DNA from 3 places in the Streptomyces sp. NPDC004327 genome. Region 1 is predicted to be linked to each of the others. Evidence: riboswitches for the same ligand, from Rfam matches in the RefSeq annotation. Region 1 holds a riboswitch; each other region holds the start of a gene.
What was found. Region 1 has a riboswitch for thiamine pyrophosphate ahead of thiO (glycine oxidase ThiO). Riboswitches for the same ligand answer to the same signal wherever they lie in the genome.
Positions count from the first base shown of each region.

Region 2: it holds a riboswitch for thiamine pyrophosphate, as region 1 does, so the genes downstream of both, thiC (phosphomethylpyrimidine synthase ThiC) here and thiO (glycine oxidase ThiO) in region 1, are expected to answer to the same signal.
Region 3: it holds a riboswitch for thiamine pyrophosphate, as region 1 does, so the genes downstream of both, ACFYU9_RS32230 (thiamine ABC transporter substrate binding subunit) here and thiO (glycine oxidase ThiO) in region 1, are expected to answer to the same signal.

Region 1 covers NZ_JBIAME010000010.1:6,459-14,045, reverse strand. Annotated here, with positions in the region: gene ACFYU9_RS30155 (TetR/AcrR family transcriptional regulator) at 1-68, shown strand, start outside; gene ACFYU9_RS30150 (phytoene desaturase family protein) at 401-1,828, shown strand; gene ACFYU9_RS30145 (hypothetical protein) at 1,854-2,696, opposite strand; gene metF (methylenetetrahydrofolate reductase [NAD(P)H]) at 2,748-3,665, opposite strand; gene thiE (thiamine phosphate synthase) at 3,757-4,407, opposite strand; gene ACFYU9_RS30130 (Rv2175c family DNA-binding protein) at 4,493-4,867, opposite strand; gene ACFYU9_RS30125 (NAD(P)/FAD-dependent oxidoreductase) at 4,911-6,107, opposite strand; TPP riboswitch at 6,264-6,376, shown strand; gene thiO (glycine oxidase ThiO) at 6,374-7,567, shown strand; gene thiS (sulfur carrier protein ThiS) at 7,564-7,587, shown strand, end outside.
Region 2 covers NZ_JBIAME010000006.1:480,158-487,744, forward strand. Annotated here, with positions in the region: gene ACFYU9_RS22950 (IclR family transcriptional regulator) at 1-523, shown strand, start outside; gene ACFYU9_RS22955 (SsgA family sporulation/cell division regulator) at 597-1,031, shown strand; gene ACFYU9_RS22960 (YibE/F family protein) at 1,284-2,717, opposite strand; TPP riboswitch at 2,789-2,903, shown strand; gene thiC (phosphomethylpyrimidine synthase ThiC) at 2,898-4,697, shown strand; gene ACFYU9_RS22970 (hypothetical protein) at 4,767-5,567, opposite strand; gene ACFYU9_RS22975 (metallophosphoesterase) at 5,730-7,016, opposite strand; gene ACFYU9_RS22980 (LacI family DNA-binding transcriptional regulator) at 7,477-7,587, opposite strand, start outside.
Region 3 covers NZ_JBIAME010000011.1:109,705-117,291, forward strand. Annotated here, with positions in the region: gene ACFYU9_RS32215 (hypothetical protein) at 1-944, shown strand, start outside; gene ACFYU9_RS32220 (ABC transporter ATP-binding protein) at 976-1,998, opposite strand; gene ACFYU9_RS32225 (ABC transporter permease) at 1,998-3,611, opposite strand; gene ACFYU9_RS32230 (thiamine ABC transporter substrate binding subunit) at 3,674-4,771, opposite strand; TPP riboswitch at 4,854-4,964, opposite strand; gene rlmN (23S rRNA (adenine(2503)-C(2))-methyltransferase RlmN) at 4,994-6,100, opposite strand; gene ACFYU9_RS32240 (hypothetical protein) at 6,247-6,975, shown strand; gene ACFYU9_RS32245 (phosphatidate cytidylyltransferase) at 7,103-7,587, opposite strand, start outside.

The sequences.
Region 1 (7,587 bases):
AGCGCTCCCTGGACGACGTGCACGCGGCGCTCTCGCGACTGCTGCACGGGCGCGTGCACGGCTGCTGACCGCCTCAGGACGCGCAGCAAACGAAAGAGACGCCGGTCCGGCGAGGCTCGATCCCCCCGAGCCTCGCCGGACCGGCGTGGTGTTTCCGCTCCCCCGCGCACCTGGGTGCGCCCCCCGGAGAGCAGTCCCCGTTTCCCCCGTGCCGGCAGGCACGCGACCCCGTTTCCGCCGCCCCGTGTCGGCGGTGCCGGAGCCGCGCCCCTTCCGTGCGGTCCACTCTCCCCTCCGCGCAGGTCACGGCCCATCCGTGCGGCTACTCATCTCGCCCTCTAGGTACGGGTACTCAGACCGGTCGGCGTCATTGTCGGCGGGGGCCGATAAGGTCCCTGGCATGGCACGGATTGTGGTGATCGGCGCGGGTCTCGGCGCCATGGCGGCAGCCGCCCGGCTCGCGGTGGCGGGCCATCGGGTGACGGTGTACGAGATCAACGCGACGTACGGCGGCGGGGTGCGCCGCCTGGAGCGCGACGGCTTCGGCTTCGACACCGGGCCGGGGCTGCTCCATCTCCCGGCCGTCTACCGCGATCTGTTCGTGAAGACGGGCAAGCAGCCGCTGGAGGAGTGCGTGACGCTCACCCAGGTCGATCCGGCGAGCCGTCATGTCTTCGCCGACGGCACGACGGTCGACCTGCCGAACGCCTCGCGGGCCGGCACGGTCGCCGCCCTGGACGCGGCGCTCGGCGCGGGCGCCGGCGAGCGCTGGGGCGATTTCCTGGGGCGGGCCCGTGAGGCCTGGGACCGCACCCGGCGTCCGCTCCTGGAGGAGCCGCAGGGCGCGGACACCACCGCGCTCGGCCGCGAGCCGTATCCGGCCCTCAAGGCGGGGCTGCTGCGCCGTCCGACGACCACGCTCGCCCAGGTCGGCGCCCGCGAGCTGCGCGACCCTCGGCTCGCCGCGCTCCTCGACTCGTACGCGTGGGGATACGGCTTCGACCCGGCCACGGCCCCCGCCTCGGCGGCCGTGCTGCCGTACATGGAGCAGACCTTCGGCAGCTGGTACGTGGCCGGCGGCATCCGGGCGCTCGCGGACGCGGTGTACGAGCGGTGCCTGCAGCGGCGGGTGGAGTTCGTCTTCGGCACCGAGGTCACCGAGGTCCTCCAGGAGCACGGCCGGGCGGTCGGGCTGAAGCTGGCGGGCGGCGAGACGGTGCGCGCGGACCACGTGGTCGCCGGCGCGCCCGTGCCGATGCTCTACCAGGAGCAGCTGGTCGGCTGGGAGCGGCAGGACGAGTGGCCGCGCTTCCAGCCGGTGCGGACGGGCCGGGTGACGGTCTGCCTGGCGCTGCGCGGCGCCCGGGAGCCCGGCGCGGTGCACCGCACGGTGGTGCACGCCACGGCGGACCTGCCGACCGTGACGGTGCTGCGGCCCGACGACCCGTCGCTGCGGCCCGACGACGACCACGAGTCGGTGACGGTCACGGCGACGGAGGGCGCCCTGTCGTCCTGGACGGAGTTCGCCGGGAAGATGCTGATACAGGCCGAGATGGTGGTGCCGGATCTGCGCGAGCGGCTGCTGTGGCAGGAGCTCCGCACCCCCGACGACACCCTTCTGGAGACGGGCGCGGCCGAGGTCCCGGGCCCGGCGCTCGCCGGTGACCGGGGCCGCTGGCTGCCGGCTGCGAACGCCTCACCGGTGCCCGGGCTCTACTTCGCCGGCGGCTGGTCCCACCCGGGCGGCGGGCTGGCCCACGCCGGGATGTCGGGCGCGCTGGTCGCCGGGCTGATCGTGGAGGGCGCCGGCTTCCGCGGCTCGCAGTGACCGGCGCCCCGCCGGGAGCCGAAGGCTAGTAGCGGTGCTGCTGGTCCTCGCCGTACCCGTACTGCTGCTGCGGCGGCTGCTGCTGGTGCTGCTGGTGCTGCTGGTCGGGGTACTGCTGCTGGTCGGTGTCGCGCTGCTGCGGGACCCAGATGCCGCCGGGCGGGGTGTCGTAGGTGTACGAGGGGGCGTACGGGTCGGCGTAGGGCTGCTGCTGGTAGGTGCCGTACTGCTGCCCCGCGTCGCCGTACTGCTGGCCGATGTACGGGTCGGAGTAGGCCGGGTACTGCTGCTGGCCGCCGGCGCCGTAGTCGTACGCGGGCTGCTGCTCGTAGCCGGCGTACGGGTCGGCGTGGCCGGTGTACTGCGGCTGCTGCTGGTCGTAGCCGGTGCCGGACGCGCCGTACACGCCGTAGGAGCCGGTGTCCTCGGGCATGGGCTCCGGCTCGTAGACCGCCGTGGTCTCGGCGGCCATGACCTCGGGGCCACTGGGACCGTCGGGGCCGTCCTCGTGGTCCGGTCCGCCGGCCGGCTCGTAGGCGAGGTCGCTGACCTCCAGCGTCGGGCCGGCCTTGGCCGCGGCGGAGCCCGCGCGGCGGCGCCGGCTGGCGCCCGGGCGGCCGCCGATGGCCCAGCCGGTGGAGAAGCCGCGGCGGAAGGAGAGGGTCACATAGGTCTGGCCGACGGCGAACGCGACGGCGCCGACCACGATGACGACGACGGACGGCACCAGGACGCCGACGACGACGCCGAGGAAGCCGCCGAAGGCGAGCAGCCGCCAGCGCAGGCGTGCCTTGTACTGCAGCAGCACCTCACCGAGCAGCCACAGCGCCACGACACCGAACGCGATGTAGAGGACCGTCCACCCCATGCCCGCCCCTCTCCTACGGCCTCCGCCGCGGGTAGGGGCGGGTACGGCCGGTCAGGACTGCTGGTGCAGTCCGAGATTCTCGTAGATCTCGAGCGTCGCCCTGGAGTTGTTGAGCGTGATGAAGTGCAGTCCGGGGACACCCTCGGAGAGCAGCCGCGCGCAGAACTCCGTCGCGAACTCGATGCCCATGGAGCGTACAGCGGCCGGATCGTCCTTGACGGCGAGGATGCGTTCTTTCACGTCGGCGGGGAAGAGGGCGTTACTGAGGGTGGGCAGCCGTTCCAGTGTCCGGAGGCTGACGACGGGCATGACCTCGGGGATGATCGGGGTCTCGCATCCGGCCTTCTGGACGCTGTCGCGCAGCCGCAGATAGGCCTCCGGGTCGAAGAACATCTGGGTGATCGCGTAGTCGGCGCCGGCCCGGCACTTGTCCACGAAGTGGCGGACGTCGGTGTCCCAGTCCTCCGAGCGCGGGTGCATCTCGGGGAAGGCGGCGACGCCCACGCAGAAGTCGCCGGACTCCTTGATCAGCCGGACCAGGTCGGCCGCGTAGTGGACGCCCTCCGGGTGCGCGACCCACTCGCCGAGCGGGTCGCCCGGCGGGTCGCCGCGGACGGCGAGCATGTTCCTGATGCCGGCGTCGGCGTACTGGCCGAGGATGTTGCGCAGCTCGGCGACCGAGTGGTCGACGGCGGTGAGGTGCGCGACCGGGGTGAGGGTGGTGTCGGAGGCGATCTTCTGGGTGGCCTTGACCGTGCCGCCGCGGGTGGAGCCGCCCGCACCGTAGGTCACGGAGACGAAGCTCGGCGCGACCGCCTCGATGCGGCGCATGGCGTCCCAGAGGCTCTGCTCGCTCTTCTCGGTCCGGGGCGCGAAGAACTCGAAGGAGTACGAGGTGTCGCCGGACGCGAGGATGTCGCGGACCGTGCGTGCGCGGTCCGAGCGGACGGAAGCGGTACCAAGGGCCATACGGGCAGGTTAGACGGGGTCCAAGCCACGGATAAAGCGGAGTCCGCCCTGTGGACACCTTTCAGGACAGCTTTGGCGGACATCCGGGTGGTCACACGGCGCGTTCGCGGACCCGCTTGGCGAGGGCGGCCGCGGCGGCGGCCGGGTCGTCGGCCTCGGTGAGGGCGCGGACGACCACGATCCGGCGGGCGCCGGCGTCGAGGACCTGGTCCAGGTTGCTCTCGTCGATGCCGCCGATGGCGAACCAGGGCCGGTCCTGGGCGAGTCCCGCCGCGTACCGCACGAGGTCGAGGCCGGGGGCGTGGCGGCCGGGCTTGGTGGGGGTGGGCCAGCAGGGGCCGGTGCAGAAGTAGTCCACGCCCGGCTCGGCGGCGGCCGCGGCCACCTCGGACTCGGCGTGGCAGGAACGGCCGATCAGCACCTCGTCGCCGAGGACGGCGCGGGCGGCGGGCACGGGCAGGTCGCCCTGGCCGAGGTGGAGCACGTCGGAGCCGATGGCGTGGGCGACGTCGGCCCGGTCGTTGACCGCGAGGAGCTTGCCGTGGCGGCGGCAGGCGTCGGCGAGGACGGCCAGGTGCTCCAGCTCCTCGCCCGCCTCCATGCCCTTGTCGCGGAGCTGCACGATGTCCACGCCGGAGGAGAGCACGGCGTCGAGGAAGGCGGGCAGGTCGCCCTGGCGCTTCCTGGCGTCGGTGCACAGGTAGAGCCGGGCGTCGGCGAGCTGTGCGCGGGACGTGGACATGGTGGTTCCCCCCGTCGGGTGGTCGGGGCCCGCGCGGCCGGTGTCCCGGCCGTGTGGGCCCCTGGTGGGTCGTCGGTGGTGCGTGTCAGACGGCGAGCGCCTGGGCGCGGCGCTTCACCTCCGTGCCGCGATTCTCGCCGAGGGCCTGCGCGGGCGTGCCCGGCAGGCTCGGGTCCGGGGTGAAGAGCCACTCCAGCATCTCTTCGTCGCTGAAGCCGTCGTCCCGCAGGAGCGTCAGGGTGCCGGCGAGGCCCTTGACGACCTTGCCGTCCTGGATGAAGGCGGCCGGCACCTGGAGGATCTTCTCGCCGGGGCGCACCTCTCGGCGCACGGCGATGAGCTGGCCTTCCTTGACCAGCTGCCGCACGCGCGTCACCTCGATGTCCAACATCTCCGCGATGTCGGGAAGGAAGAGCCAGGCGGGGACGAGAGCATCGGTCTTTGCGTCAATCTCGGTCACGGGACAAGCCTGCCATCCCGGACTGGCAGCCGGTAGTCGGGCCCTACCGGACTGCGGCCTTCAGAGGGACGGACGGGTCCGCGGCCCGCTCCGGGTCGACGGCGGCGCGCTGCTCGATCAGCCGCCGTCCCTGGGCCAGGTCGCGCGGCCGGCCGACCGCGAGCAGCGCCACCGGGACCTCGTCGCGCAGCCACAGCACGGTCCACGCCGGCTCGGCCGGGTCGCCGCGCCACAGCAGGGTGTCGGCGGCGGCGTGGTGTCCGGCGTACTGGACGAAGCGGCCGAACTGCTCGGACCAGAAGTACGGCACCGGGTCGTAGGCGGGGACGGTCCCGGCGGGCGCCCCGGAGACGGCGGCGACGATGTCGGCGGCGACCGTGCGCGGGCCCTGGAGGGCGTTGTCCCAGTGGTGCACGAGGAGCCGCTCGCCGTAGCGGGCGGACGGGAAGGAGGCGCAGTCGCCGACCGCGTACACGTCGGGCAGCGAGGTGCGCAGCCGGTCGTCGGCGCGGAGCGCGCCGCTCGGGTCGAGGGCGGCGCCGGAGCCGGCCAGCCAGTCGGTGTCGGGGCGGGCGCCGATGCCGACGACGACGGCGTCGGCGGCGATGCGGGTGGTGCTTCCGTCGGCCCCGGTGAGGACCACCCGGCCCTCCTCGACGCGCTCCACGCGGGCGGCGAGCCGGAGTTCGGTGCCGCTGTCGGCGTACCAGCCGGCCATCGGGGCGGTGACCTCGGCGGGCAGCGCGCCGGCCAGCGGCCGGTCGGCGGCCTCGACGACGGTGACGGCGCAGCCGGCCTCGCGGGCGGCGGTGGCGAACTCGGCGCCGATCCAGCCGGCGCCGACCACCACGACGTCGTGGCGGCGCGCGAGGACCTCGCCGAGCCGGGCGGCGTCGTCGAGGGTGCGCAGCAGATGGACGCCGGGGACGCCCTCGCTGCCGGGCAGGGTGAGCGGGCGGGCGCCGGTGGCGACGACGAGGGTGTCGTACGGGACGGGGCCGGCCTCGGTGTCGACCTCGTGGTCGCCGGGGCGCACTCCGGTGACCTCGACACCGAGGCGGAGTTCGACGCCGAGTGACTCGAAGTCGACGTCGAAGGCGGAGTCCTCGGCCTTGCCGAGGAGGACCGCCTTGGACAGCGGCGGCCGGTCGTAGGGCTGGTGCGGCTCGGCGCCGATGAGGGTGACGGGGCCGGTGAAGCCCTGTTCGCGCAGGGCGACGGCGGTCTGCACACCGGCCATTCCGGCGCCGGCGATGACTACGTGGTGGGGAACCTGCTTCTGCTCGCTCACCCGACCACCTTACGCATCTGACGCTCCGTCAGGAACCAGCGGGGAGGCCGCCGGGGCGAGAGGCCCCCTGCACCCACCCGGCGACGGCGGTTAGTCTGACCGGCGTAGAGCACTCGCGGGAGCCCGGACGCACCGGGCTGAGAGGGAGGCTGGCCGGCCTCCGACCGTACGAACCTGATCCGGGTCATGCCGGCGAAGGGAGGGGCTGGACGCCCATGTCGCGTACATCCGACAGGTCCGACACGTCCGGAACATCCGGCGCGCTCGACGTCCTCGTCATCGGGGGCGGGATCATCGGCCTGGTCACCGCCTGGCGGGCCGCGCAGCGCGGCCTGCGCACCGCGGTGGCCGACCCCGAACCGGGCGGCGGGGCCGCCCGGGTGGCGGCCGGCATGCTCGCCGCCGTCACCGAACTCCACTACGGCGAGGAGACCCTCCTCGGCCTCAACCTCGCCTCCGCCCGCCGCTACCCCGACTTCGTCGCCGAGCTCACCGAGGCGTCCGGCGGCCTGGACACCGGCTACCGCGCCTGCGGCACCCTCGCCGTGGCCCTCGACGCCGACGACCGCGCCCATCTGCGCGAACTCCACGCCCTGCAGACCCGCTGCGGGCTCACCTCGGAGTGGCTCAGCGGCCGCGAGTGCCGGCGCCTGGAACCGATGCTGGCGCCCGGCGTCCGCGGCGGGCTCCGGGTCGACGGCGACCACCAGGTCGACCCGCGGCGGCTCGCCGACGCGCTGGTGGCCGCGTGCGAGCGGGCCGGCGTGGTCTTCCACCGGGCCGTCGCCGAACGGCTCACGGTGGTACGGGACCGGGCCCGCGGCGCCGTCCTGGCGGGAGGCGCCGAGGTGACCGCCGACCAGGTGGTGCTGGCCGCGGGCAGCCTGAGCGGGCGGCTCGACGGCGTACCGGCCGAGGTCCTGCCGCCCGTACGGCCCGTGAAGGGACAGGTGCTGCGGCTGCGGGTGCCGCCCGCGTACGCGCCCTTCCTGTCCCGGACCGTCCGCGCGGTCGTCCGCGGCAGCCACGTCTACCTCGTGCCGCGCGAGAACGGCGAGCTGGTCGTCGGCGCCACCAGCGAGGAGCTGGGCTGGGACACCACGGTCACCGCCGGCGGGGTCTACGAGCTGCTGCGCGACGCGCACGAACTCGTCCCCGGCATCACCGAACTCCCGCTCACCGAGACCCGCGCCGGGCTGCGCCCCGGCTCCCCCGACAACGCGCCGCTGCTCGGCCCCAGTGCCCTGCCCGGGCTGCACCTGGCGACCGGTCACTACCGCAACGGGGTGCTGCTCACCCCGGTCACCGGCGACGTCATGGCGGAGGCCCTCACCACCGGCGCCCTGCCGGAGGAGGCCCGGCCCTTCACCGCCCGCCGCTTCTCCCCCGCACACCTGGAGCACGCATGAACGTGTCCGATTCCCTCACC
Region 2 (7,587 bases), on a different contig from region 1:
TGTGCAGAATCGTCGCACCAAGATCGAAGACTCTCTCGCCCGCTGGCGCGACACCATCGGTGTCCCCGTCTACTTCGCCGTCTACCGCGAGGGCGAGATCGAGCTGGTCTCGGTCGCCGACACCCCGTCCAATCCCGCGGTCGAGGAATGGGCGAACTTCAAGGAGACCGGCCACGCGCACGCGATCGGCCAGTGTCTGCTCTCTCAACTCGATCCGAAGAGCCGTCAAGACCACCTCGATCGCCACCCGGTGGAAGCCATCACCCCATATACGGTGCGTAATCAGCGTGCTCTTTTGGAGCGTTTGGGCGGTATGGGGCGAATGGAGCCCCTGGTGGAGCGTCAGGAATATGCGCTCGGCACGGTCTGTGCCGCGATCCCCATCACCGCGGGCTCCACGGCGGCCACGATGGCGATTTCACTCCCGCTCCACCAGCAAGAACGGTTGCTTCCCGCAGTCGAATGGCTACGTAATGAGATCGGAAGACTCTTCTCGTCACTCGCGTTCTCTATCAGTATCTGAAAAATCACTCCTTGTGATCTGCTAGGGCTTACAGCACGATTGCGTCAAAACTTCCACTACTGCGGGGTACATGATGCGAGAGACGGTTCAGGCCGAGGTCCTGATGAGCTTCCTCGTCTCCGAGGAGCTCTCCTTCAGGATCCCGGTGGAACTGCGATACGAGACCCGCGATCCGTACGCGGTGCGGATGACCTTCCACCTGCCCGGGGACGCCCCGGTGACCTGGGCGTTCGGGCGGGAGCTGCTGCTCGACGGGATCAACAGGCCGAGCGGGGACGGCGACGTGCACATCGCGCCGACCGACCCCGAGGGCCTCTCCGACGTGATGATCCGGCTCCAGGTCGGCGGCGACCGCGCCCTGTTCCGGGCCAGCGCACCGCCGCTGGTCGCGTTCCTCGACCGGACGGACAAGCTCGTCCCGCTCGGTCAGGAGCGGACCCTCGGTGACTTCGAGGACTACCTGGAGGAGGCACTCGGCCGGATCCTCGCGGAGGAGAACGCGGGCTGAGTCACGGCCGGGTCTCCGAGCCCCGGCCGTGCGCCCGGCCCCCCTGCCGGGTTCGCACCGCGTCCACCTGCGCGCCTGTTCTTGCGCGTCCGTTCCTGCGCGCCCATTCCTACGCACCCGTTCCTGCGCGTACGTCCCCGCGCCCGCTCATGCGGTCCGTTCCCTCGCGTACGTCCCCGCGTACGTCCCCGCGTCCGCTCGCGCGTACGTCCCCGCGTCCGTTCCGCCCGCTAGGCGCCCCGCGCAGCAAGGTCACTTCGCCCGTCGCCGCCGGCCGCCCCGTCCCCCTCGCGCCGCTGCTCCGCGCGCCGCCCGTCCCGCCGGAACCGGCTGTCCCGCCGGCCCAGGGAGGCCGGTCGCCGGCCGGTCGGCCGCGACCACGAGGGCCGCGAGGCCGGTGGTGACCGGCACCGAGGCGACCAGACCGATCGAGCCGACCAGCGTGCGGACGATCTCCTCCGCCACCAGCTCGCTGTTGGCCACCGTCCCCATGCTGCTCTGCGCGATGGAGAAGAGCAGCAGCAGCGGCAGTGCCGCGCCGGCGTAGGCGAGCACCAGGGTGTTCACCACCGAGGCGATGTGGTCCCGGCCGATCCGGATGCCGGCCCGGTAGAGCGCCCGCGGTCCCATGCCCGGGTCGGCCTGGTGGAGTTCCCAGACGGCCGAGGTCTGGGTGACCGTCACGTCGTCGAGCACGCCGAGCGAGCCGATGATGACGCCGGCGAGCAGCAGGCCCGACATGTCGATGTGCGGGTAGAGGCCGTGGATGAGACCGGTGCTGTCGTCGGTGTTGCCGCTGAGCGAGGCCCAGCCGACGAAGAGCGAGCCGAGCAGCCCGGTCAGCAGCAGCGAGACCAGCGTGCCGAGCACCGCGACCGAGGTGCGCGCCGAGAGCCCGTGGCACATGTAGAGGGCGATCAGCATGATCGCGCTCGCCCCGACGACGGCCACCACCAGCGGATTCGAGCCCTGGAGTATCGCCGGCAGGATGAAGAAGGTCAGCACCAGGAAGCTCGCGGCGAGCGCCACCAGTGCCATCACCCCGCGCATCCGGCCGACGATGACGACGGCGAGCGCGAAGATGCCGGCGAGCAGTGCGACGGGGAACTTCCGGTCCACGTCGGTGACCGAGTACTGCAGCTCGCGCGGCGCGTCCGGCGCGTACGCGACCACCACGCCCTGGCCCTCGTGGAGCTGCCGGGGCGCGTCCGGCTGCACGATCTCGGTGAACCTGCGGCCCTTGTCGCGCCCCGTGCCGACCTCGACGGTGGCCTTCTCGCACTGGCCCGTCGCGGACTCGGCGTTCCCGTTCTTGCAGTCGACGTGCACGACGGCGACCACCCGGCCCTGCTCGGTCTGCCGGTCGAAACCGACGCCCGTGCGCTGGTGCGCCGGCGAGCCGCCCGGCCACAGCACCACGAGCCCGACGAGCACGGCGGCGCCGAAGGGGATGAGGATCGCGGCGATGACCTTCCGCAGATGCCGGGAGACGGGCGCGGCCGGCCCGTGGCTGTGGCTGTGTCCGTGGGAGTGCCCCGAGGGCGCGGAGTGGTCGGAGCGGTCGGAGTGGTCATGGCCGTGCCCGGGGGACTGGCCGGAGTGGCCGGTGGCCGGACCGGGGGAGTGGCCGTGGCCGCCATGGCCCTCGTGGCCATGCGTTTCGGGGGTCTGCTGCGTCGAAGTCACTGCTCGATCCTCGCAAGAACGCTGGGGGCCCACTGTTCAGCACGCCAGGGTTGACGCTAGCGTGGTGGCACCTTTGCACACGCGGGAGCTCGGAGCACCGGGCTGAGAGGGCGCTGAAGATCGCTGCGCCGACCGCCGAACCTGTTACCGGGTAATGCCGGCGTAGGGAGATTCGGTCTCATGACCATTCAGGATGCACGCACGCCTGCCTCCGACCAGAACGCCCCGCAGGGCAGCGGCCAGGGCGAGCGCACGCCGGGCTGGCACAAGGGGTACGTCGAGGGCTCCCGCCCCGACCTCCGGGTGCCGGTCCGCCAGGTGCACCTCACCAACGGCAAGGACGTGACGCTGTACGACACGTCCGGTCCGTACACCGATCCCGCCGTCGAGACCGACGTGCGGCGCGGACTGCCGCCGCTGCGCGAGAACTGGATCATTGCGCGCGGCGACACCGAGGAGTACGCGGGCCGTCCGGTCCGCCCCGAGGACGACGGCGTCAAGCACACCTCGCCCCGCGGCGGTGGGCTCAAGAACCTCGACGCGGTCTTCCCGGGCCGGCCGCGGCTGCCCCGCCGGGGCCGCGCCGGGCAGGCGGTGACCCAGCTCGCGTACGCCCGCCGTGGCGAGATCACGCCGGAGATGGAGTACGTCGCGATCCGCGAGAACGTCTCCCCCGAGGTCGTTCGCGAGGAGATCGCGGCCGGGCGCGCGGTGCTGCCGGCCAACGTCAACCACCCGGAGATCGAGCCGATGATCATCGGCAAGCGGTTCCTGGTGAAGGTCAACGCGAACATCGGCAACTCCGCCGTGACCTCCTCGATCGAGGAGGAGGTGGAGAAGATGACCTGGGCGACCCGGTGGGGCGCCGACACGGTCATGGACCTGTCCACCGGCCGCAACATCCACACCACCCGTGAGTGGGTGCTGCGCAACTCCCCCGTGCCGATCGGCACCGTGCCGCTCTACCAGGCCCTGGAGAAGGTCGACGGCAAGGCCGAGGAGCTGACCTGGGAGATCTACAAGGACACGGTCATCGAGCAGGCCGAGCAGGGCGTCGACTACATGACGGTGCACGCCGGCGTGCTGCTGCCGTACGTGCCGCTCACCGCGCGCCGCAAGACCGGCATCGTCTCGCGCGGCGGCTCGATCATGGCCGCCTGGTGTCTCGCGCACCACAAGGAGAACTTCCTCTACACCCACTTCGAGGAGCTCTGCGAGATCCTGGCGGCGTACGACGTCACGTACTCGCTCGGTGACGGCCTGCGGCCCGGCTCGATCGCGGACGCCAACGACGAGGCGCAGTTCGCCGAGCTGCGCACGCTCGGCGAGCTGAACACGATCGCCAAGCGCCACAACGTGCAGACGATGATCGAGGGCCCGGGCCACGTCCCGATGCACAAGATCAAGGAGAACATCGACCTCCAGCAGGAGATCTGCGAGGAGGCGCCGTTCTACACGCTCGGCCCGCTGACCACGGACGTCGCCCCGGCGTACGACCACATCACCTCGGGCATCGGCGCCGCGATGATCGCCTGGTGGGGCACCGCGATGCTCTGCTACGTCACGCCCAAGGAGCACCTGGGCCTGCCCAACCGCGACGACGTGAAGACCGGTGTCATCACGTACAAGATCGCGGCGCACGCGGCGGACCTGGCGAAGGGGCACCCGGGCGCGCAGGAGTGGGACGACGCGCTGTCGGACGCGCGGTTCGAGTTCCGCTGGGAGGACCAGTTCAACCTGGCCCTCGACCCGGACACGGCCCGGGAGTTCCACGACGAGACGCTGCCGGCGGAGCCCGCGAAGACGGCGCACTTCTGCTCGATGTGCGGGCCGAAGTTCTGCTCGATGAAGATCTCGCAGGACATCCGCCGCGAGCACGGCGGGGATCTGAAGGCCGACGAGATCGAGGCCGGCATGGCCGAGAAGTCGGCGGAGTTCGCGGCGTCCGGGAACCGGGTGTACCTGCCGCTGGCCGACTGAGGCACGCGCACGGACAGGCACTGACGGCGGGTCGCTCATCGGGGGGTGAGTGACCCGCCGTCAGGCGCGTCACGCGTCAGGGCTCGTGAAGTCCGGGCTGGTGAAACCGGGGCTCGTGTAGGTCGGGCGCGGGGCCGGGGAGCCCTCGTTCGGGCTGGTGAAGTCCGGGCCGCTGTAGCCGACCTTGGGTATGCGGCCGGCCGGCGACCGGGGCGACTGCGGGGCCGACTGCTGCGGCACGTCCGGTGCCGCGGCGAGGGCGTCGCGCAGGAAGGGGTGGATGCCCCGCTCGGTCAGGGCCCGGCACCAGGCTTCCCGGGCGCGCGTCAGCTCGTCGTCGGGGGTCTGGGCGGGGAGCTCGGTGGCGCTGTTGCGCAGGGCCGTGACCAGCAGTCCGGCCGCCGCGAAGAGCAGCCCGGCCGCGGCGACGGCGCCGAAGAGGAGGCCCGCGGTGAGCAGGGTGTCGGCGAAGGCGGGCGCCGGGTCGAGCATCTTCAGGACCGCGCCGACGAACAGGAAGATCACGGCCGCGGTGCCCGCGAGGAGCGGGCCGAGGACGGTGACGACGGCGACGAGGCCGGCGCCGCCCGCACCACCGGTGTCGTCCGCGCCGTCCGTGCCGCTCGCCGCGCGGGCCCGCTCGCGGACCTGCTCCCGCACCTTCACGAAGTGGTCGTACTCGACCGCGGCGGCGGTCGTGATCAGCGTCGTGGCGTTCAGCGCCATCGAGCGCAGCTGAGTGGTGGTCAGCCGGGACCCGGATCCGGCCAGATCCGGATGGTCGTGCGCGGTGCGCAGTGCCTCGTCGAGGACGCGCTCGAACTCGGCACGGTCCTCGGTCAGCAGGTGCGGAGCCACGTTCATGTGCATCCCCCGATGCTCCGTGGGGGCCGGAACCAGCCGTCTTCGACGGCGGGTTCGGGCAGAAACGGAGGAGAGCCTGCTACGGATGAGCCGATGGTATTGCGGTCACGGCACGTGGTGACAGGGTGTTTCGGGAAATCGCCTTCCCCGGATGCGTACGGTTATGCGTCAGGCGGACAGCGGGAGTTGGACGACCAGCAGCTTTCCGGCCATGGTCACTCCGCCGTCCATCGCGATGGCGAGCCCGTCCGCGTAGAGGTGCGGACCCTCGACCTGCGGGCGCTCTCCCTCCTCGCCGTCCTCCGTGCCGACCTGGCCGAGAAGGTACGGGATGGGGCTGTGGCCGTGCACGATCCGGTTGCCGCCGTAGGTGCCGAGCATCTCGCGGACGGCCGGCGGGCCGGCCTCCTCGTCGCGGAAGGCGAAGCGCTTGGTGAACTTCCGGAACAGGTCCCAGACCTCGTCGGCGTCGTTGCGGTTGAGGGTCTCCTTGACCGTCTCGTTGACGTCCTCGATCGTGTCGCCGTACTCGAGGTACGCGGTGGTGTCCGAGTGCAGCAGCAGGTGGCCGTCCTCCTCCGCCATGGAGTCGAGCCGGGACATCCACTGGAGGTGGACGTCCTGGAGGCGGTCCATGTCGTGCTTCTGGCCGCCGTTGAGCAGCCAGGCGGCCTGGAAGGTGGCGGTGCCGGCGCCGGAGCTGACCGGCGTGTCGCCGAAGCGCTTGGCGCCGATGAGGAGCAGCTCGTGGTTGCCCATCAGGGCCTTGCAGTAGCCGCCGGCGGCCGCCGCCTCGGCGGACAGCCGCATCACGAGGTCGATGACGCCGATGCCGTCGGGGCCGCGGTCGGTGAAGTCGCCGAGGAACCACAGCCGGGTGTTGCCGGCGGCCCAGCCGCCGTTCTCGTCGATGATGCCCTGGGCGCGCAGCGCTTCGAGCAGCTCGTCGAGATAGCCGTGGACGTCGCCCACGACGTACAGCGGGCCGCGGCCGTCGGGGCGCGCGGCGGCCGGCTGGGGCACCGGGGTGACGTGGACCTGGACGGTGTCGCCGCGGTTGATGACCGGGAGGTCGCGCTCGGTCGGCGTGTACCCCTCGGGCGGCTCGTCGTCGGGGAAGGCGTTGCCGGGGTGTCCGGAGCCGACGGCCCCGCTCGGTTCGACGGCTCCGGCCGGTCCTGCGGTGCCGGTCGCTCCGGCGGTGCCGATCGGTCCGACGGACCCGGCGGCGAAGAAGTCGTACGGCTCGGGCGCCTCGTACGGCTCACGGGGCTCGGGCGCCTCGCGGGGCTCGTACGGCTCGGGCGCCCGGCCCAGGTGGAGCGTGGCGTCGGCGGCCGTGGGAACCGGCTCGGGGGCATGGCCCTGGACGGGCACCCGGGCGTACGGAGGTACACGGAAGTCACGCAACGTCGCTGTGCGCACCACGGGTTCCTGCCCGGCCCCCTGTGTCATCGACCCCTCCACCACCGTCGCGATGCCCTGCACATCGCGGACCGGTCTGGTCGTGATGGTCCGCGGTGTCGTCCGCCCATCATAGGAATGAGGGTCCGCCTGTGTGACGCACCAGGGGTGGTGAATCCGGGTCCACTCCGGGTTCACCGGTTGTTTCGCCCGAATTGGGAAGGTCCGGACCAGGGTCGGGCCGGGGGCACCGAAAGGTTTGCGCCGACCCGGCCGGAAGAGCCACGGTCTTCCGCGACCCTCCCCCCAGCCTTCCCCGGCCCCTCCTCCCGCCCCCGTCCGGCGCCCCTGCCGCCCCGTCCGGCTCCTTTTCCCGCCCCCCGTCAGGGCTCCCCTCCCCGCCCCCTCCCGATCTCCCTCGCGGACCTCTCCCCGACTTTCCCGGACTCTTCTCGGGCTCTTCCTGCTGTTTCCGGGCTTTCGCGGGCGGTCGCCGTCCCTCGTTCCCGGTTCAGTCCTTCGAGGGAGACCGTGGCGGGCTCACGGTTGTCCTCGGCGAGCGGCGCTGCGAGGAGGTGCGGACGATCAGCTCGGTCGGTATCACCTGCTCGACCGGTCCGTC
Region 3 (7,587 bases), on a different contig from region 1:
CGGAAGCCCATGTCTCCTGCGGACACGAGTTCCTGCCTCCGCTGATGGCACCGGGGACCTACGCGGTCGAGCCGCTGCCCTCGGGCCGTCCCTCCCGCATGTGGGAGGACCTCGCGGAGTCGGAGGCGGCCGCCCAGGGGGTGTACGCGCCGGTCTACGGGGTGTCCTTCGGGCCTCGGGACCGGGCCGTCGTCGCACCGGGCGACGTCCGCGGCACCGTACTCGTCCCCGAGCGCTGTGGCGACTCCTGCCTGGGCGTCGTGGCCGGTGAAGGGCCCAACCTGGTGTGCGAGGCATGCGGGTTGCCGGTGGCGTGCCGCGAGGACGACTGCGGGATCTGGTCGGCGGTGTGGTTCGAGCCGGACGCGGTGCGCCGCGTGTCCACCGGTGTGCCCGCTCCCGTAGGGGAGCTGACGCCGCTGCCTCCCGTGGAACCCCCCGGCCGCTGGAGCCCACGCTGGGCGGCGGCCACCGGTGCGGCCCTGGCCCATCTGCTCGCGGCCTCCGACGGCGGGCCGGTGGTCCTGCCCGCCGGGCTCGTCACCGAGCTGCTCGGCCCGGCTGTGAGGGCGCTGCTGCCGGCCGAGGGCCCGGCGAAGCAGGTCGGCCTCGCCGGTCCGGGACTGCCGGGCGACGACCTCGACATCGTGCTCGTCCCGTACGGCGCACCGCCGCCCGTCGGCGCGGCCGCCGTGCCGCTGCCCGACGGCGTCTGGTCTTATCTGGCGCTGCCCGGGGAGACCCGGCCGATACCGGCGTCCGGCACACTGCCGGCCGGCGTGCTGCGCGACGACTATCCGCTGCCGGACCACCCGTGGTCGCTCCTGCGGCCCGACCGCGACGCGTTCCTGTACACGCTGGCCCGGCTGCCCGAGGTCCGGTCGCCGTGGCTGCGCACACTGTACGACCGGGTGTGGACCTCGCCGTACGGCTCGGTGTTCTAGGCCTGCCCTGCCCTGATCCGCCGGACAGGCCCTAGCCCGCGTCGAGCACGACCACCTCGTCCGCGTCGAACACCACGTCCACCTCGGCGCCCGCCTCCGGCGCGTCCCGAAGGGCGAACTCCGCCTCCAGGAGCGGGCCTTCGGCCGGGCGGAGGGTGACGGCGACGTGGTGGCCGCGGAAGGTGCGGGTCTCGACACGGCAGGCGAGGCCCTCGCCCGGGGTGGCGAGGCGGACGCCCGCCGGGCGGACGAGGAGGGGGCGGTCGCCCTGGGGGGAGCCGTCGGGGACCGGGATCTTGCCCCAGACGGTGGTGGCGGCGGCGCCGGTGACGGTGGCCGGGACGACGTTGTCGAAGCCGAGGAAGCGGGCGACGAACTCGGAGGCGGGGCGCCGCCACACCTCAAGGGGCGTACCGGACTGGGCGATGCGGCCGTCGCGCATGACGACGACCCGGTCGGCGAGGGCGAACGCCTCGCCCTGGTCGTGGGTGACGGCGAGCACGGTGGTGCCCAACGCGCCGAAGAGGCCGCGCAGTTCGACGACGAGACGTTCGCGCAGGCCCCGGTCGAGCTGGCCGAGCGGCTCGTCGAGCATGAGGAGCCGGGGCCGCGGGGCGAGGGCGCGGGCGAGGGCGACGCGCTGCTGCTCGCCGCCGGAGAGCGCGGAGACGGCCCGGCGCCCGGCACCGGGCAGACCGACCAGGTCCAGCAACTCGTCGACACGGGTGGCCTGTTCGGCCCTGGACGCGCCGCGCATGCGCAGCCCGAAGGCGACGTTGCCGGCGACGTCGCGCTGCGGGAAGAGCTGGTGGTCCTGGAACATGAGGCCGACACCGCGCCGGTGCACCGGCACCCCGGCCTGGTCGGCGCCGCCGAGCAGCACCCGCCCGCCGTCCAGCGGCTGGAGTCCGGCGACGGCGCGCAGCAGTGTCGACTTGCCGCTGCCGCTCGGCCCCAGCACGCACACGATCTCGTGCTCGGCGACCTCCAGGTCCACCGCGTCCAGGACGGCACGGTCCCCGAAGCGTACGGTCGCGCCGGTCAGCGTCAGCATCAGAACTCCCCCGAGGTCCGGTCGGAGCGGAGCCGTTCGAGGAGCAGCAGGGACACCGCGCACACCACCATGAGAATCGTCGAAAGGGCCATGGCCTGGCCGTAGTTGAGCTCACCGGGCCGGCTCAGCAGCCGGGCGACGGCGACCGGCAGCGTCGGGTTGTCGGGACGGGCGATGAACACGGTCGCGCCGAACTCGCCGAGCGACACCGCGAAGGCGAAGCCTGCGGCGATGAGCAGCGCCCGCCGCACGAGCGGCAGGTCGACCTCCCGCCACGCCCGCCACGGCGAGGCCCCGAGCACGGCCGCCGCCTCCCGCAGCCGTTCGTCCACGGCCCGCAGCACGGGCAGCATGATCCGTACGACGAAGGGCACGCCGACCAGGGCCTGCGCGAGCGGTACGAGGATCCAGCTGGCCCGCAGGTCGAGCGGCGGCTCGTCGAGGGTGATGAGGAAGCCGAAGCCGACGGTGACGGCGGACACCCCGAGCGGCAGCATGAGCAGCGCGTCGAAGCCGCGCACCAGCCGTCCGGCACGCCGGGTGAGCGCGGCGGCGGCGAGACCGCCGATGACGACGGCGATGGCGGTGGCGGCGAGCGCGTACTGGAGCGAGTTGACGATGGTGTCGGTCATCGGCACGAGGAAGGTGCCGTTCTCGTCGACGGACTGCAGTGCCCGGTAGTAGTCGAGGCCGTAGCCGCCGGGCGTGGCGAAGGAGCGTTCGACGAGGACGCCGAGCGGCGCGAGGATCAGCAGCGCGATCAACAGCAGTACCCCGCCGAGCAGCGCCCACTGGCCGGCGCCGCGCGGCCGGCGCGCGGTCCGCTCGGCCGGCACCAGTCTCAGCGCGGTCTCCCGGCGCCGTACCGCGCGGGCGTGCACGGCGAGGATCGCGCCGACCATGACGAACTGCACCAGGGTGAGCACGGCGGCCGTGGACAGCTGGAGCCGGTCGGCGGTCTGCCGGTAGATCTCGGTCTCCAGCGTGGAGTACGTGGGGCCGCCGAGGATCTGCACGATGCCGAAGGAGCTCGCGGTGAACAGGAACACCATGAGCGCGGCGGCGGCCACCGACGGGGCGAGCGCGGGCAGCGTCACCGTCCGCCAGGCCCGCAGCCGGGAGGCGCCGAGCACCCGGGCGGCCTCCTCCTGGCGCGGGTCGAGCTGGGCCCACAGGCCGCCGACGGTGCGGACGACGACCGCGTAGTTGAAGAAGACGTGGGCGAGCAGGATCGCCCACACGCTGGTGTCGAGCCGGACGCCCCACCAGTCGTCGAGCAGCCCGCGGCGGCCCACCAGGGCGAGGAACGCGGTGCCGACCATGACGGTCGGCAGCACGAACGGCACGGTGACGACCGCGCGGAGCAGCTTCTTGCCGGGGAAGTCGAGCCGGGCGAAGACATAGGCGCCGGGCAGCGCGACGAGCAGGGTGAGCGCGGTGGAGGCCAGCGCCTGCCACAGCGTGAACCACAGCACGTCGAGGATGTCGGGCCGGCTCAGCGTCTCCGTGAACCGGCCCAGCGCCCAGTGCCCGTCGGGCCGCAGCCCGCGCTCGACGATCGAGACGACGGGCCAGGCGAAGAACACCGCGAAGAAGACGACGGGCAGGACCATCAGCCCGAGCCGCGTCGCGTTCCCCGCGACGCGGCTGCGGGCCGTACCCCTGCCGCGGGCGGCTACTTCAGGACGAGCGAGGTCCACTGCTGGATCCACTGGTCACGGTTGTCGGCGATCTTCTTCGGCGCCAGCGTCTCCGGCTTGTCGATCACCACGCCGTGCTTGGTGAACAGCTCCGGCAGCGACGCGTCGTTCGCGACGGGGTTGACGAACATCTGCAGCGGCATGTCCTCCTGGAACTTCTTCGAGATCAGGAAGTCGATGAGCGCCTTGCCGCCCTCGGGGTTCCTCGCCCCGTCGAGCAGGCCCGCGAACTCGGTCTGCCGGAAGCAGGTGCCGGTGGACACGCCGGTCGGCGCGACCTTCGGCTGCGGCTCGGAGTACAGCACCTCGGCCGGCGGGGAGGAGGCGTACGACACCACCAGCGGCCGGTCGCCCTTGGCCTTCTTGCCGCCGGAGGAGCCGGAGAACTCCTGGTTGTAGGCGAGCTCCCAGCTGTCGACGGTCTTCACGCCGTTGGCCTTGAGCTTCTTCCAGTAGTCCGGCCACCCGGCGTCGCCGTACTTCGCGGCCGTGCCGAGGAGGAAGCCGAGCCCCGGGGAGGACCGCTCGGGGTTCTCCACGACGAGCAGGTCCTTGTACGCCGGCTTGGCCAGGTCGTCGAAGGTCTGCGGCGGCGCGAGCTTCTTCTGCGCGAAGTACGCCTTGTCGTAGTTGACGCAGATGTCGCCGGAGTCGACCGGGGTGACCCGGTGCCGCGCCTTGTCCAGCTGGAAGGCGTCGGGGATCCGGCCCAGGCCCTTGGCCTCGTACGGCACGAAGATGCCGTTGTCGAGGGCGCGGGACAGCAGCGTGTTGTCGACGCCGAAGAAGACGTCGCCCTGCGGGGCGCCCTTGGTCAGGATCTCCTTGTTGACGGCCTCGCCCGCGTCGCCGCTCTTGAGCACCTTGACCGTGAAACCGGTCTCCTTGGTGAAGGCCGCGAGCACCTCCTTGGAGGCGGCGAAGGAGTCGTGGCTGACGAGCGTCACGGTCTTCGGGGCGGGCTCGCCGGTCTTGCCGGCCGCCCCACGGCCGTCGCTGGTGCCGCAGGCGGCGAGGGTGGTGACGCCGAGCGCGCCGACGAGCGCGGCGGCGGCCGCCTTCCTGATGTTCACGTGAATGTCCTCCTGGGTGTGACCAGAAGGAGACGCGGCCCTGCCCGCTCCCGGGACACCGGGCGCGGGCAGGGCGCAACAGCTCGAGTTACGACCGAACTTCCTACCCGGAATGACCCGGGCGAGGTTCAGAGGGTCTGCGGTCCTACGGTGACCGCACTCTCAGCGCTGTGGCGCTCCCCTGTCGGAATGTGAAGATGTGTTCGAGCTCAGACTACAAGGTCAGCGTTCGGCGGCGGCGAGCTGTCCACAGGCGCCGTCGATCTCCTGACCGCGGGTGTCGCGGACGGTGACCGGCACGCCGTGGGCGGCGATCGCCTCGACGAACGCCTTCTCGTCCTCCGGCCGGGACGCGGTCCACTTGGAGCCCGGGGTCGGGTTCAGCGGGATCAGGTTGACGTGCACCCGCTTGCCCTTGAGCAGCCGGCCCAGCAGGTCACCGCGCCACGCCTGGTCGTTGATGTCCCGGATCAGGGCGTACTCGATGGAGATCCGGCGGCCGGACTTCTCCGCGTACTCCCACGCCGCGTCGAGGACCTCACGGACCTTCCAGCGGGTGTTCACCGGCACGAGGGTGTCGCGCAGCTCGTCGTCCGGGGCGTGCAGCGACACCGCGAGCCGGCACTTGAAGCCCTCGTCGGCGAACCGCAGCATCGCCGGGACCAGACCGACCGTGGAGACGGTGATGCCGCGCTGCGACAGGCCGAGGCCGTCCGGCTCCGGGTCGGTGAGCCGGCGGATGGCGCCGACGACCCGCTTGTAGTTGGCGAGCGGCTCGCCCATGCCCATGAACACGATGTTCGACAGCCGGGCGGGGCCGCCGGGGACCTCGCCGTCGCGCAGCGCGCGCATGCCGTCGACGATCTGGTGGACGATCTCCGCCGTGGACAGGTTGCGGTCGAGACCCGCCTGGCCGGTGGCACAGAACGGGCAGTTCATGCCGCAGCCGGCCTGCGAGGAGATGCACATGGTCACCCGGTCCGGGTAGCGCATGAGCACCGACTCCACGAGCGTGCCGTCGTGCAGCTTCCACAGCGTCTTGCGGGTCGTGTCGTCGTCGCACGACACGTGCCGCACCACCGACATCAGATCGGGCAGCAGCTCGCCCGCGAGCTTCTCGCGCGAGGCGGCCGGGATGTCGGTCCACTCGGCCGGGTCGTGCGCGTACCGCGCGAAGTAGTGCGTGGACAGCTGCTTGGCGCGGAACGGCTTCTCGCCGATCGCGGCGACCGCCTCCTTGCGCTCGGCGGGCGAGAGGTCGGCGAGGTGCCGCGGGGGCTGCTTGGCTCCGCGCGGGGCGACGAAAGTGAGTTCTCCGGGCTTCGGCATGGTCCTACCAGTGTCGCAGACGGATTCCGGGACCGGCGCACCCCGCGAATTGGCCGATCACCGCCTCATGGGGTTGGGTGTTCATGCCAATGAACTGATCTTGGTCCGGCCGGGGCGGCCGGACCGGCACCGCTGAGGAGTCCCAGGTGAAGGCTGTTGTACGGGGGGCCGCCGTCGCGGCGGTACTGGCGCTCGCGCTGACGGCGTGCAAGGACGGGAGCACGGCGGCGAACCCGCCGGCGGGCGGCCCGGGCACGGGAAGCCCGAGCGCCAAGAGCGCGGCCTCGGGCGCGCCCGCCCAGCAGGGCGGCGGGTCTGCGGCTCCCACCGACCACCAGAGCATCACGCCGAACTTCCCGCCGGCGTCGGTGGACGCGACGGGCATGTACGCCGCGCTCCCGGCCGACGGCAGCCTGCAGTCCATGTCCAGCGGCGAAAGCGTCGTGATCCAGGGCGCCGACGCCCTCAAGGGCTGCCCCGAGCTGACGAAGGCGCCGTGCGCCCCCGGGATCCAGGTGGCCGGGCACAAGGACATGGAGTCGCGCAACCCGGACGGGGCGCGGATCGAGTTCAGCCTCCTCTCCTTCGCGGACGAGGCCGGCGCCACCGCGGAGACGAAGGCCCTCGCGGAGCAGAAGCGGAAGCCCGGCGACGCGGACGAGCACCCGGTGAAGCCGCTGACGATGGACACCGGCGCCGAGGAGACCCAGGCGTTCCAGCACGACAACAGCATCGACGTCGTCATGCGCGTCGGCTCCGTCGTGGCCTACGTCATGGCGAGCGACACCTCGCCCGAGAACGTGAAGTACGCGGCGAAGCTCCAGATCGCCCGCGTACAGGCGGTCGCGGCGGGGATCAACCCGGACCGCGGCTGACCGGCGGGCCGTCCGGGCCGGAGGCGACGCGCAAGGGCCCCCGGGCGCGGACTATGCGGAAGGGCCCCCGGCCCGCACTCGAAGGTGCGGGCCGGGGGCCCTTGCGCGAACCCGGTGGACGCGCCGGTCAGCCGCTGCCCACGAACAGCACCAGCAGCAGCCAGACCACCGGCGCCGTCGGCAGCAGCGAGTCCAGCCGGTCCATGATGCCGCCGTGACCGGGCAGCAGCGTGCCCATGTCCTTGATGCCGAGATCACGCTTGATCATCGACTCGCCCAGGTCGCCCAGGGTCGCGCTGGCCGCCACCGCGAGGCCCAGGATCAGGCCCTGCCACCAGGCGCCGTCGTCAATCAGGAACTCCATGCACAGCGCACCCGCCGCCATCGCGAACGTCACCGCGCCGACCAGCCCCTCACGGGTCTTGCCGGGGCTGATGCGCGGCGCCAGCTTGTGCTTGCCGAAGCGCCAGCCGACCGCGTACGCGCCGGTGTCGCTGACCACCGTCAGGAGCAGGAAGGTCAGCACCCGCTGCGGCCCGTCGTCGGCGGTCAGCAGCATCGCCACGAACGTCGCCAGGAACGGCACGTAGAACGCGGCGAACACGCCCGCCG